DNA from 3 places in the Halomonas sp. N3-2A genome. Region 3 is predicted to be linked to each of the others. Evidence: predicted binding sites of a transcription regulator. Region 3 holds the regulator's gene; each other region holds the start of a gene.
The links. The regulator sigma-54, encoded in region 3, starts transcription at its own class of promoters, with help from an activator protein. The targets are predictions, from matches to a motif close to TGGCACNNNNNTTGCTNT.
Positions count from the first base shown of each region.

Region 1: the regulator sigma-54 is predicted to act here: its motif matches at 1,972-1,989, upstream of CEK60_RS18800 (P-II family nitrogen regulator).
Region 2: the regulator sigma-54 is predicted to act here: its motif matches at 2,445-2,462, upstream of codB (cytosine permease).

Region 1 is NZ_CP022286.1:4,022,615-4,026,827, reverse strand. It holds gene glnK (P-II family nitrogen regulator) at 1-73, opposite strand, end outside; gene CEK60_RS18805 (ammonium transporter) at 277-1,524, opposite strand; gene CEK60_RS18800 (P-II family nitrogen regulator) at 1,570-1,908, opposite strand; gene CEK60_RS18795 (accessory factor UbiK family protein) at 2,269-2,610, shown strand; gene CEK60_RS18790 (TonB-dependent receptor) at 2,796-4,213, shown strand, end outside.
Region 2 is NZ_CP022286.1:4,510,343-4,514,555, reverse strand. It holds gene CEK60_RS20875 (efflux RND transporter permease subunit) at 1-555, opposite strand, end outside; gene CEK60_RS20870 (efflux RND transporter periplasmic adaptor subunit) at 557-1,654, opposite strand; gene CEK60_RS20865 (TetR family transcriptional regulator) at 1,804-2,424, shown strand; gene codB (cytosine permease) at 2,659-3,924, shown strand; gene codA (cytosine deaminase) at 3,941-4,213, shown strand, end outside.
Region 3 is NZ_CP022286.1:593,877-598,089, forward strand. It holds gene rapZ (RNase adapter RapZ) at 1-609, opposite strand, end outside; gene ptsN (PTS IIA-like nitrogen regulatory protein PtsN) at 685-1,155, opposite strand; gene hpf (ribosome hibernation-promoting factor, HPF/YfiA family) at 1,160-1,468, opposite strand; gene CEK60_RS02610 (RNA polymerase factor sigma-54) at 1,567-2,982, opposite strand; gene lptB (LPS export ABC transporter ATP-binding protein) at 3,088-3,813, opposite strand; gene lptA (lipopolysaccharide transport periplasmic protein LptA) at 3,880-4,213, opposite strand, start outside.

The sequences.
Region 1 (4,213 bases), 1.3 Mb from region 3:
CGCCGATATCAGAGAGCGATTCGCGTACGTCATCAAGCTTAAACGGCTTGATAATGGCTGAGATCAATTTCATTGCGACATCCTCTAGCTTGGTGGCCTTTTATTAAAGGTTGGCGGGACACTGCTGTTAGCCAAGCCCGTTAGCGTTAAGCATACACCGCTACAGGCAGAGAATAAAAAATCAGCGCCTATGGATTGTAACAATGCACTAAGGCAAAAAGGCCTCCCGCTAGGGGAGGCCAAAAGAGCACGCCAGCTCATTTCATTAGCGTAAGCTTATTTCTTAACGCTAAATTCGGGATAGGCTTCAAGACCGCACTCAGCAATATCGACACCTTCATACTCTTCTTCTTCGCTAACGCGGATACCCATGATGGCTTTCAGCACCAGCCATACCACCAGGCTGGCAACGAATACCCAGCCAAAGATACCAACGATACCGATCAGCTGTGCGCCGAAAGAAGCGTCGCCATTGGTCAACGGTACCGCCAGCACGCCCCAGATACCCACCACACCGTGTACCGAGATCGCACCGACCGGATCATCAAGCTTCAGTTTGTCCAGCGTGACGATCGCAGCGACAACGATCAAGCCACCCACCGCCCCAATCACCGCAGCACCTAGCGCAGAGGGCGACAGAGGATCCGCAGTAATCGCGACAAGACCAGCCAGAGCACCGTTAAGCGCCATGGTAAGGTCCGCTTTACGGAACCACAGCTTGGCAAGAATCAGTGCGGCAAGCACGCCACCGGCAGCGGCCGCATTGGTGTTAACAAACACCTGAGCAACGTTGTTGGCAGAGCTGATGTCGGACATTTTCAGTTCAGAGCCGCCGTTGAAACCGAACCAACCCATCCAAAGGATAAAAGTACCCAGTGTGGCCAGCGGCATGTTGGCGCCGGGAATCGCGTGGATAGACCCATCTTTACCGTACTTACCTTTACGTGGGCCAAGCACCAATACACCCGCTAAGGCAGCCGCGGCACCTGCTAAGTGAACAATGCCGGAACCCGCGTAATCGGAATAGCCGACTTCAGACAACCAGCCGCCGCCCCACGTCCAGTAGCCAGACACCGGATAAATAAAGGCTGTCATCACCACTGCGAAGGCCAGGAATGCCCACAGCTTCATGCGCTCAGCAACCGCACCAGACACAATCGACATGGCTGTGGCCACAAACACTACCTGGAAGAAAAAGTCAGAGCGCATTGAGTAGTAAGGCGCATCATCACCGCCTGCGGTCACTGCATCCACGCTGTTTTCAGCGCCAATCAAGAAACCAAGGTTGGGTAGGAAGCCACCCGCGCTGCTGGAATACATAATGTAGTAACCCACCAGCAAGTACATGGTGCAGGCAATCGCAAACAGCGCGATATTTTTGGTCAGAATCTCGGCGGTGTTTTTCGAACGTACCAAGCCAGCCTCAAGCATTGAGAAGCCAGCGGCCATCCACATGACGAGCACGCCGCAAATTAGGAAGTAAAACGTGTCGAGCGCGTAGCTCAGATCAGTCAACTCATTCATTTTAAGTTCCCCGTTGAACTATAGAAATGATCCGAAAAAACAGCTTCAAACGGCGTCTGCACCGCGTTCGCCTGTCCGAATCCGAATAACGTCTTCAAGCGGTGTCACAAACACCTTGCCGTCACCGATCTTGCCGCTGTTAGCTGCGCTACAGATCGCTTCCAATACGCTCTCTAACCGGGTGTCGTCCACGGCCACTTCAACTTTTACCTTGGGTAGAAAGTCGACGACGTACTCTGCCCCCCGATACAGCTCGGTATGCCCCTTTTGACGACCGAAGCCTTTAACTTCAGTCACCGTGATGCCCTGAACGCCGTTGTCAGCGAGCGCTTCACGAACGTCGTCAAGTTTGAATGGCTTGATGATAGCGGTGATGAGTTTCATCCCGGATCTCCCCTGCTGGATTAGGTAGCGGCAGCGCCGCCCGAATTAACTGCTTATCTCGTTAATGCGCATACCGTGCCACCCAACTTTTTTTTCTTATAAGTCAGCAGTTTGTTTTATAAAAATTAAGATTTTTCGGTGGCAAGGAAGACTTAGTAGCCGCCGCCACTGCCCGCTTGCACCATAAAAGAACATGAATAAAAACGCGGCGCTCTATTTCGATGCACTCCTTCGATGCACCCCGCCGATAAAGAGAGGCCAGAGGCTAATTTGCAAACGATGCATGCGCATCGACGGCGGGTTGCGTATCCTTATTAGTAAGCAGTGCACATTTATGCGTGGTCATTTAAGGAGAGAGCGATGGCGCCTCAAGATCGCATTAGCCGTTTAGCCCAGCAAATTGGGGATCGTTTACAGAACGCCTCCCAAGCCCCGGAAGATATTCAAAAAGGCGTACAGCAGGTAGTGCGTGGTGCCTTTGACAGGTTGGAGCTGGTGTCACGGGAAGACTTTGATATTTTGATGGATGTATTGCAGCGCACCCGCTCACGCGTTGAAGCTCTAGAGCGCCAAGTGGCCAGCCTTGAGGCCGCCGTGGAAGCGTCTACCTCAACGAGTCCTTCCCCCATTGAAGCAGAAGCACCACCAACCCCCGCTCCTGAACCGAACAGTGATGGTTCAGAGGATGACAAGCCCGCCTAAATCCAGAACGGACGGCAATAGGTTGACGACGCCTATTGCCGACTAAGTGGTGGCTTAATACGTTGATGTTGATGACGTAAAGAGCGTTACACCCACTTAATAAACACGAATCAATATCATTGACTTTGATTGTTGTGGTGATACTCTCCGCCTCCTACTCCCTAACTGCTTGCGGATTGTTCACCATGTCTGACTGGTCTTCTTCAACGGCTGCACTCATTGGCACGGGTCTATTACTAGGCTTTTCCAGCGATGTTTTCGCCCAAAACACAACGTCTGGATCCACGCTAAACGCAAACGCTGGAGATACCATGGTGGTGGTTGGCTCCCGCACCCCAACCCAGATCAGTCAAATACCTGGCGCGGTATGGGTGATTGATAAAGAGATGCTGCAACAGCAGACCCGCAATGGTGCAGACCTAAAGACGGCTTTGGGGCAACTTGTGCCGGGGCTGGATCTGGCACCGCAAGGGCGCACCAATTATGGGCAAAACATGCGTGGTCGGGGCGTGCAGGTGCTTATCGATGGCGTATCTCTGAACAGTTCGCGTGGGCTTTCCCGTCAGTTCGATGCCATCGATCCCTTCAATATTGAGCGTGTAGAAGTGCTTTCCGGCGCCAGCAGCCTGTATGGCGGCGGTGCTACGGGGGGCTTGATCAATATCATTACGCGTAAAGGCGAAGAAGGCCTGAACTGGCGCACCGAAGCTGGCATCACCACAGGCTTCAACAACAGCGATGATATGGATCGACGTCTGTCGCAATCGATCAGCGGCGGCAATGAGCGGGTTCAGGGCTATCTGGGTACCTCCATTGTGGACAACGGCCGTCACTATGACGGCAGCGGTCAGGAGATCTTTCCTGATATTGCCCAGACCGACCTTCAGGACAATCGCAGCATTGATGTATTGGGCAACCTCTCGTTCCGTTTGACCGACGAACAGAGCCTGGAACTGGGCGCCCAGCTGTATCGTTCCGGCTACGAAGGTAACCGGGGGGTTTACTTTCCCAACCTCGACGCAGCCACGCCCAACTTGAACGATGCCGAGATTCGCGACGGCTACCGTTCACAGCGCGACCCGGAAACCGACCGCAAGCTGGTCAACGTCAACTACCACCACGCTAACCTGTGGGGGCAAAACTTCTATCTACAGGCCTTCCACCGAGAAGAGGAATCCAGCTTCCAGGCCTTTCCTTACCCTGTCTCGGATGGCCTGCAGTTTCGCGCATCGCAACAGAACACTGATTTAAGCGGTATTAAAGCGCTGTTTGAGTCGCGCCTGGGTGATGACGTTTCGTTAACCTACGGCCTCGACCTGGATCGAGAAAAATTCGATGCCAGCCAGATGCTGTTCGATACCGATGTCTCGGATGCCACCGGTGGTCTGGTGCAGCAGGCTTCGGGCGTTGAGCCCCGCTATCCAGGCTATCAGGTGGACGGGCTTTCGGGCTTCGTCCAAGGTGACTGGCAGGCCACCCAGGCGCTTAAGCTCTCCGCAGGGTTGCGGCAGCAGCATATGGATGTCGAAGTGGGCGATTTCCAGGGTATTCCCGGCGGTAAGAACGATTACGAAGCCACGCTATTGAATGCCAGCGCCCTCTA
Region 2 (4,213 bases), 810 kb from region 3:
AATGAAAATGCGCTCGTCTCTCACCCCCGCCAGCGACACCTTTTCAACGCCGTCGACCAAGGCGAGTTCACGCTTAAGAAACTCGGCCTGGCTTTTCAAATCGGGCATGGCATAGCCATCACCGGTCAGGTTAATCATCAAGCCGAACACATCGCCAAAGTCGTCGTTAACTCGTGACTGGCTGGCGCCTGGCGGCAGTGCGGCCTGCGCATCGCCAACTTTACGGCGTAATGAATCCCACAGCTGCTGAAGCTCATCGTTTTGCACCGTGCTTTGCAGCTCGATGGTAATTTGCGAAAACCCGTTTGAACTCACCGAGCTGATACGTTTAATCGCAGGCATTTCCTGAATGGCTTCTTCCAGTGTCGAGGTGACTTCCTGCTCCACTTCTTCTGGCGTAGCACCAGGATACTGGGTAGTGACTAGCGCATTGCGAATGGTAAATTCAGGAAACTCAAGCTGCCCCATGCCAGTGAAAGCAAGCGCCCCGCCGAAGAGCAGCACCACGGTCATTAAATAACTAGCGGCCCGGTGGCGTAAGAAGTAATCAACCATCTTATAGCCCCTGTTCCTTTTCCCACGGTGTTACACGCATATCAGCGCTGACACGATGGGCTCCCGCTGCCACCACACGATCATTCGCGGCTAGTTCGCCACTCACTTCTAACCCTTTAGAGGTTAAACGCCCCACCTCGACCGGCACCGCCTCTACACGGTTCGGTGCCTGAAAACGCCACACCACCGCCTGCTCCGAGTTCTCACCTTGATAGCTAATGGCGTCAGGCGGCAAATGCCAAACAAGACCTTCAGACGCGGGTAACAGTTGGCCTAAATCAAGCCGCACGGTGGCGCTCATGCCATCAAGCAGCGTGATATCGTCGGGCTGCGGTAGCCGAAGCGTTACCTCATAAGCCAAGCTTTGGGCGCTGGCCTGGGTGGTGTAAGACGCCAATTGCGCAAGGTAAGGTTTTTCGCTATTGCCAAACCGCACTTCAAAGGCCATCGCCGTTTCAAACGGGGTCACCTCGTCACTGTGGGGTATCTGCTGAACGATTTGCTGCGGTAAATGAAAGATCACATCAAGCTGCCCTGGCTGCTGAATCACCGCCACGGTTTCCTGCACCTGGACAATCTGCCGATTATCTACCGGCACCTGGGCAATCACACCATCGTAAGGTGCGCGCAGCTGGGTATTTTCCAGTTGCTCTTCGGCCTGTTCAAAGGTCGCCCGAGCGGCACGCAACTCCGCCTCTGATTCATCAAACCGTGCTTGGCTAATCGCTCCACGTTCTAGGGTATAGCGCATGCGTTCGTGAGTGGCCCGCGCTAGCTCTAACCGTGAACGGGCGCTATCCAATTCACTGCGCATATTACGATCATCAATACGCGCGATAAGGGTACCTTCCGTTACCCGCTGACCGGGACTCACGTTAATCTCTAACAGCTCACCCGCCATGCGAAACGATAGATTGCTGCGTGTAGTGGCCTCAACGCGCGCAGGAAATTGGCGCTGCAGCGCGGCACCAGACGCTTCTAATGTCACCAGCTTCACCGGCCGAGGAGGAGGTTCATTCTGGCTCTCGGCATAAGCGTCACCTGTTGCCAGCAGCAGGGCCAGCAGCGCTGGAAGCAATCGAATCACAGTGTTACGCACAGCGGACTCCTCGGTGGTGTTATCAATACGTAGTCATAAAAATTTCACTGACATTCATGAATGTCAGTGAATGTGTATACTAATCGCCTACTGGCGACTTTGCCATTCAGTAATGCCAATATAAGTGCACTTTTTTGTTAGGAGCCGCTATGTCACGCCGCAAAGCTGAGGCTGAACGCACCCGCGAGACCATTCTTGATGCTGCAGAAACTCAGTTTCTCGCTCAAGGGGTTTCGCGCACTACACTGGCCCATATTGCCGCAGCGGCTGGCGTTACCCGAGGCGCGATTTACTGGCATTTTGAGGATAAAGCGGCGGTATTCGATGCCCTGCTAGAGCGTGTTCGCGTGCCGCTCGATGAAATCGTCGATGATGCTGTGCTGCGACTGGGCCACACCCCCACCAAATGCCTGCAAGAGATTGCCCTGAGTGCTCTTGGCGCTATCTGCCATAACCTTCCGTTACAGCGCGCCGCCACCATCGTGCTGCATCGCTGCGAAAAGCTGGAAGATGATCATCCACGTATCAGCATGATCACTCGGCTTTCTGAGCATGCCGAAATGCAGGTTGAGCAGCTGTTTGAGAAAGCCCGGCAAGCCGGCCATCTGCGCGCTGATCTCACGCCCGCCAGCGCCCGGCGTCAGTACCATAGCTTTTTAATCGGCATTTGCTTTGATTGGCTACAAGATCCGCAGCAATTCTCATTAGCAGACGAGTACGAGAGTATGATCGAAACGTTAATGCGAGGGTTGTTGGAGAGGACGCTTTAAACGCCTTGGGGAGCTAAGCTTGGCACGCAGGTTGCTTATATAACAAGGGAGCCTCTGATTAATGTGATGAGCGCAGGCCAGACAAGGAAAAAATCAACGAAAAAGCGGAGTTTACGGGTTGTAAATGAGCATTTTGACCGGGCTCGCGCACGAGGCGATTTTTAACGCAGTATGGCCAAGCGCAATAGTTAATCAGAGGTTCCTAGGATAATAATACTCACCTGGAGTCTCCCCATGCACCACTCTGACTATCCGCTAAGTGAAGTCCCCACTAGCGCCCGTAAGGGCTTGCTCTCCACCTCCGTTGTGCTACTCGGCTTTACTTTTTTCACTGCCACCATGTGGGCCGGTGGTTCGCTTGGCCAGTCGTTCCCGATTGGCCAACTGCTCTGGATCATACTGGTGGGTAACTTGTTGCTGGGCGCATACGCGGCAGCTCTCGCTTACATTGCCTGTAAAAGCGGTCTTAACTCCGTGCTGATGGGACGCTTCTGCTTCGGTGAAAAAGGCAGCAAACTTTCCGATTTTATTCTCGGCTTTACCCAGATTGGTTGGTACGCCTGGGGCACCGCCACCATTGCCCTAGTGTTAGTACGCACCACAGGAATGCCTGAATGGCTGGAAATCCCCTTAATGGTGCTATTTGGGTTTGGTTTCTGCGTGACGGCCATGATTGGCTATAAAGGGATGGACTGGCTTTCGCGCTTTGCCGTCCCCGCCATGATGCTGTTTATCTTGATTAGCCTGTTCACCGGGCTGGTGGATGCTCACGGATTTGCCGGACTAAGCCAGCAAACGCCCACGGAAAGCATGAGCGTAGCGGCAGCGATTACCGTCATCATTGGCACCTTTATTAGCGGAGGCACCCAAGCGACTAACTGGAGCCGCTTCGCCAAGACGCCGAAAATTGCCGTGATCGCGACTCTGGCGGCTTTTTTTGTGGGCAACGGCTTAATGGTGCTGACTGGCGCACTGGGTACCATGATTTACCAGCAGGCGGATATCGTCGATGTATTGATCGCGCAGGGCTTTGTCACCATCGCGGTGCTGATGCTGTTTCTAAATATCTGGACCACCCAGGACAACACCATTTACAACTTTGCCGTAGCGGGCTGCAATTTGCTGCGCACCGAGAAACGCCGCTTAGTCACGGTGTGTGGCGCAGCGATTGGCACCGTACTGGCGGTAGGCGGTATGTATAATCTGCTGATTCCCTTTCTAGTACTGCTAGGCACCTTTATTCCTCCCATGGGCGGGGTGATCATGGCGGACTTCTGGCTCAAACATAAAGGCCGCTACCCTACTCTGGAATCCACTCAGCTACCCAATTTTAATCGCCGAGGGTTAGCCGCCTATGCATTAGGCGCTGGAGCCGCTTACCTCTCCCCGTTGCTCCCCCCATTGGTAGGTGTCGTGGTAGCGGCAGTTAGCTACGCTGTACTGCTTCGTTTAAACCACGCTACGCTAAGTGATACCTCCCCTTCGACTGCCAAACAATAAGTGAGCCACTAACTATATGAGCATGCAGATCATTAACGCCCGCCTACGCCAGCGCCCCGAGCTTTACCGGCTTGAGATTGAGAACGGTACGTTCACAGCAATTACCGCTCAAGACGCGCCACAAACGGCGGGGGATGGGCAAATTGATGCGGGCGGCAAGCTGCTTTGCGCGCCGTTCATTGAACCGCATATTCACTTGGACGCCGCGTTAACAGCGGGCGAGCCAAGCTGGAATCAAAGCGGCACGCTGTTTGAAGGCATCGAGCGTTGGGGTGAGCGTAAGCCCATG
Region 3 (4,213 bases):
AGTGTATTGGCGCAGTGTAGGATCCCAGTACGGATTTGGTAGGCAGCGCACGTCAAAGACGAGATCTGCGTCAAGTGGGACGCCCCGTTTATAGCCAAATGACTCTAGTGTCAGCGTTAATCTATCTTCACGCTGTTGGGCAACCTGATCCGTTATCCGGCGGCGCAGGTCATGAACCGACAGACGCGATGTGTCGATCATCAGGTCAGCCAGATCACGGATGTCGAGCAGGGTTTCTTCTTCTTTATTGATGGCCTCTTCAAGCGTCATGTCACTATCACGCGTAAGAGGGTGGCGACGACGCGTGGCTGAGTATCGCTCAAGAAGAATTCGCGCATCGGTGGTTAGATAGATAACCTGGAAGTGAATGCTTTTCTGGCGCAAAGATTCAAGCATTTTTGGCAGTTGCTTTAATGCAGCAGGTAAATTGCGCGCATCGATACTTACCGCTAGTTGGGGGCGTGCCCCTTGCTCACGAAGCTCATCCACCAGGGAGCTGAGTAGCATGGCGGGCAGGTTATCGATGGCACAATAGCCAAGATCTTCTAACGCTTGTAAGGCGATAGATTTACCGGACCCTGAACGGCCGCTAATGATCACCAATTGCATAGAGTTTCTCTTGGCATGCCAATAAAAATGGAGGTAAACGTTGGACTTAGTAGGCAGTGTCTAGCGGTGGACCCTTTAGCTAACAGGCTGTTCACGAATTTTTGCTGTTATAAGGTCCAATAGCTCACGTTGGCTAGCCGCTCTACGAAGCTGCTGACGTGTGTCAACGCTGTTCATGATAGACGCCACTTGCCCTAATAAGGCTAAGTGCGTGTCGTCCGCCTCTTCGGGTACTAAAAGTACGAAAACAAGGTCGACGGGATCGCCATCAATAGCATCGAAATCTACAGGCTCGGCTAACTTTAAAAAACCAGCGATAGGCGAGCTGCAGTGAGGGCTACGGGCGTGAGGAATGGCAACGCCGTTGCCTATTCCAGTGCTACCCAAACGCTCACGACCAATCAGGCGGCTGAAGACTTCTTGGCTATCTAGGCTTGGCGTGTTTTGCGCAATAAAGGTGCTGAAAAATTCCAGCACCCTTTTTTTGCTGCCCCCGGGGACGTCATACAGCACGCGCTCCGGGGGAAGTATGGTTTCCAACGTCATTGAGTTAACGCACGCCAGCGCCTTGGGCGCGAGCTTGTGCTTTTTCCTTGTGTTTAACGAGTTGACGGTCAATTTTGTCCGCTAGTGCATCAATCGCAGCATACATATCATTGTCTAATGCTTCTGCGTGTAGATCGGCTCCTGCAGCATGCAGGGTGCAGGCAGCTTGCTGACGCTCCTTTTCAACAGATAAGGTTACTTGTACGGTGGTGATGTTGTCATAATGGCGCTCAACGCGTTCCAGCTTCTCATTTACATAGTCACGCAAGGCGTCAGTCAGATCTACGTGATGACCAGTGATATTTACTTGCATTGACGTGCTCCTTATCCATCGGACTGTTCTTCGATTGTAACCCTTTTTGCGCTATTGCAAAGCCCCTAGACAGACTTTGTCTCGTTAGCACTGTTTTATTAGCGTAAACGGCGGCGCTCGCTTGAAGAGGGAATGCCCATCGACTCGCGATATTTGGCCACCGTTCGCCTTGCTACATTAATGCCACCCTCTTCCAATAGCGCCACGAGGCGGCTGTCTGAGAGCGGTTTGCCGGGCGGTTCATCTTGCACCAGTTTTTTGATTCGAGCCCGGATGGCGGTGCTGGAATGACTGTCGCCGCCGTCCTGGCCACTTACTTGGCTGGAAAAGAAGTATTTGAGTTCGAACACACCGCGCGGGGTATGGATATATTTCTGGGTGGTGACCCTGGAAATAGTAGATTCATGCATTTCAACGGCGTCTGCGATGTCGGCTAAAATCAGCGGTTTCATGGCTTCTTCACCGTGTTCCAGAAAGCCTATTTGGCGCGCTATGATTTCTCGGCCCACCCGCAGTAGCGTATCATTTCGACTTGAAAGGCTCTTGATGAGCCAGCGCGCTTCCTGGAGATGCTCTTTTAAAAACTGGTTATCTTGGCTCTTGTCAGCCCGTTTGATGAGGCTTGCGTAGTCAGGTTGAATGCGCAAGCGCGGCAGTGCCTCTGGGTTTAGCTCCAGGTGCCATCCTTCGTGGTCATGGCGGACGACTAAATCTGGCGTTACATAGCTGTCATCTGTGTCGCCAAAGGCACTTCCTGGGCGAGGATCAAGGCTGCGGATCAAGCGAATGACGTCATCAAGCTGCTCATCATCCAGGCTTAACCGCCGCTTTAGCAAACGCACATCATCCTTACCGAGCGCTTCAAGAAATTGACGCACTAGCCGCTTGGCAGGCATCAGCAGCGGTGTATCTTCGGGTAGTGAGGCGAGCTGCAGCATTAAGCACTCCCGCAGGTCGCGCGCAAATACACCGGTGGGCTCAAACTGTTGAAGGCGCAGCAAGGTTGTTTCAACTTCACGCTGGCTAAGGCCTTCATGCCCTTGGGCTTTAAGTCCTTCGCGAATGTCATTGAGAGGCTGGGTTAGGTAGCCGTTGGCATCCAGTGCATCGATGAGGCTTTCAGCAATGGCATGGTCGCGTGGTGAAAAATCTGTCATGGCGAGTTGCCAAAGTAAGTGGCCATGCAAACTTTGACCCGCGGCTTGACGCTCAAAGTCAGGCCCCTCGCTGCTGGTGCCATGGCTGCCTAGGTCTTGATAAGTGTCTGACCAGTCACTGTCAGTAGAGAGTTCATTAGGAATGCTTTCGGACCATTCAGCTTCCTGGGGTTCACTAACGGCCTGTTCGCCGAACTCATCTTCCTGCTCAAGCATTGGATTGGCATCAAGTGCTTGCTGAATTTCTTGACGGAGGTCCAGCGTTGATAGCTGTAACAGGGCGATGGCCTGCTGCAGCTGAGGTGTCATGGTCAGCTGTGTACCGATACGCAATTGAAGAGAAGCTTTCATGACCATCTGAGAACCACTCGTTAATCAGAAAGCTCCACCCTAGTGCGAGTTATGGCTTGGTGCAAGTGCAATAACTATGCCACCACTACTATTTTTTCTGCAGGTGGCTGTTTACAGGCGGAAATCAGCCCCCAAATAAACGTCTCTTACCCGCTGGTTGTTGAGAATTTCCTGAGGGGGGCCACTGGCGATGATATGACCGTCACCTACAATGTAGGCAATATCGCAAATATCTAGTGTTTCCCTGACGTTATGATCAGTGATCAGCACGCCGATATGGCGTTTTTTGAGGGCTCGAATGATCGTTTTAATATCACCCACTGAGATCGGGTCAACGCCGGCAAATGGCTCATCAAGCAGAATAAAGGCCGGCTCTGTCGCGAGGGAGCGTGCGATCTCAACACGTCTACGCTCTCCGCCCGAAAGACTCATGCCGAAGTTGTCACGAATGTGCGTGATGTGGAAATCTTCCAGTAGCGACTCAAGGCGCTGCTCCCGGGCGTTACGATCGAGTTCTTTACGAGTTTCCAAGATTGCCATGATGTTGTCGGCGACAGAAAGTTTGCGAAAAATAGAGGCTTCCTGAGGCAAGTAGCCAATACCTGCCATTGCACGTTCGTGCATGGGGGCATGGGTTAAATCAAGCTCGTCAATGCCAACCTTTCCCGCATCAGACTTTACCAAGCCGACAATCATATAAAACGATGTCGTTTTGCCAGCGCCATTGGGGCCTAGCAGCCCTACCACGCTGCCTTGAGATATCTCTAGGTTAATATCTTTAACGACACGGCGGCGTTTATAGCTTTTGGCTAGGTGGCGAGCATAAAGGGTTTTTATCGGCGCTGATTCTGAGGCTGTGGTTTGAGGTGCAGGCTCTGCGTTATTTGTCGCCACTGGACACTCCTATTGTTCCGGCTGAAGAGTCATGCGGATACGTTGTGGTTCACTACCACTAACATCAGAACGCGCCTGAACCACACCTTGGTCGATAAAATACTCTAAGCGTCCACCTTCAAAGCGATCTGCTTGCTGGGTCAGTTCCGCTTGGTCAATGAGCTCTACCCGACGCTCGGCAACATGATAAATAATGCGCTTTGCCCAGCCTTCCATTGGGCTAGCTTGGTCTTCGAGCTGGTTGCGTATATAGGCTCGTCCACCGGTTGCAACGGCGCGCGATAGCTCGCCAGCATCGTTGCGCTGAATCTCAACGCGATCTCCGCGCAGTTGCATATTGCCC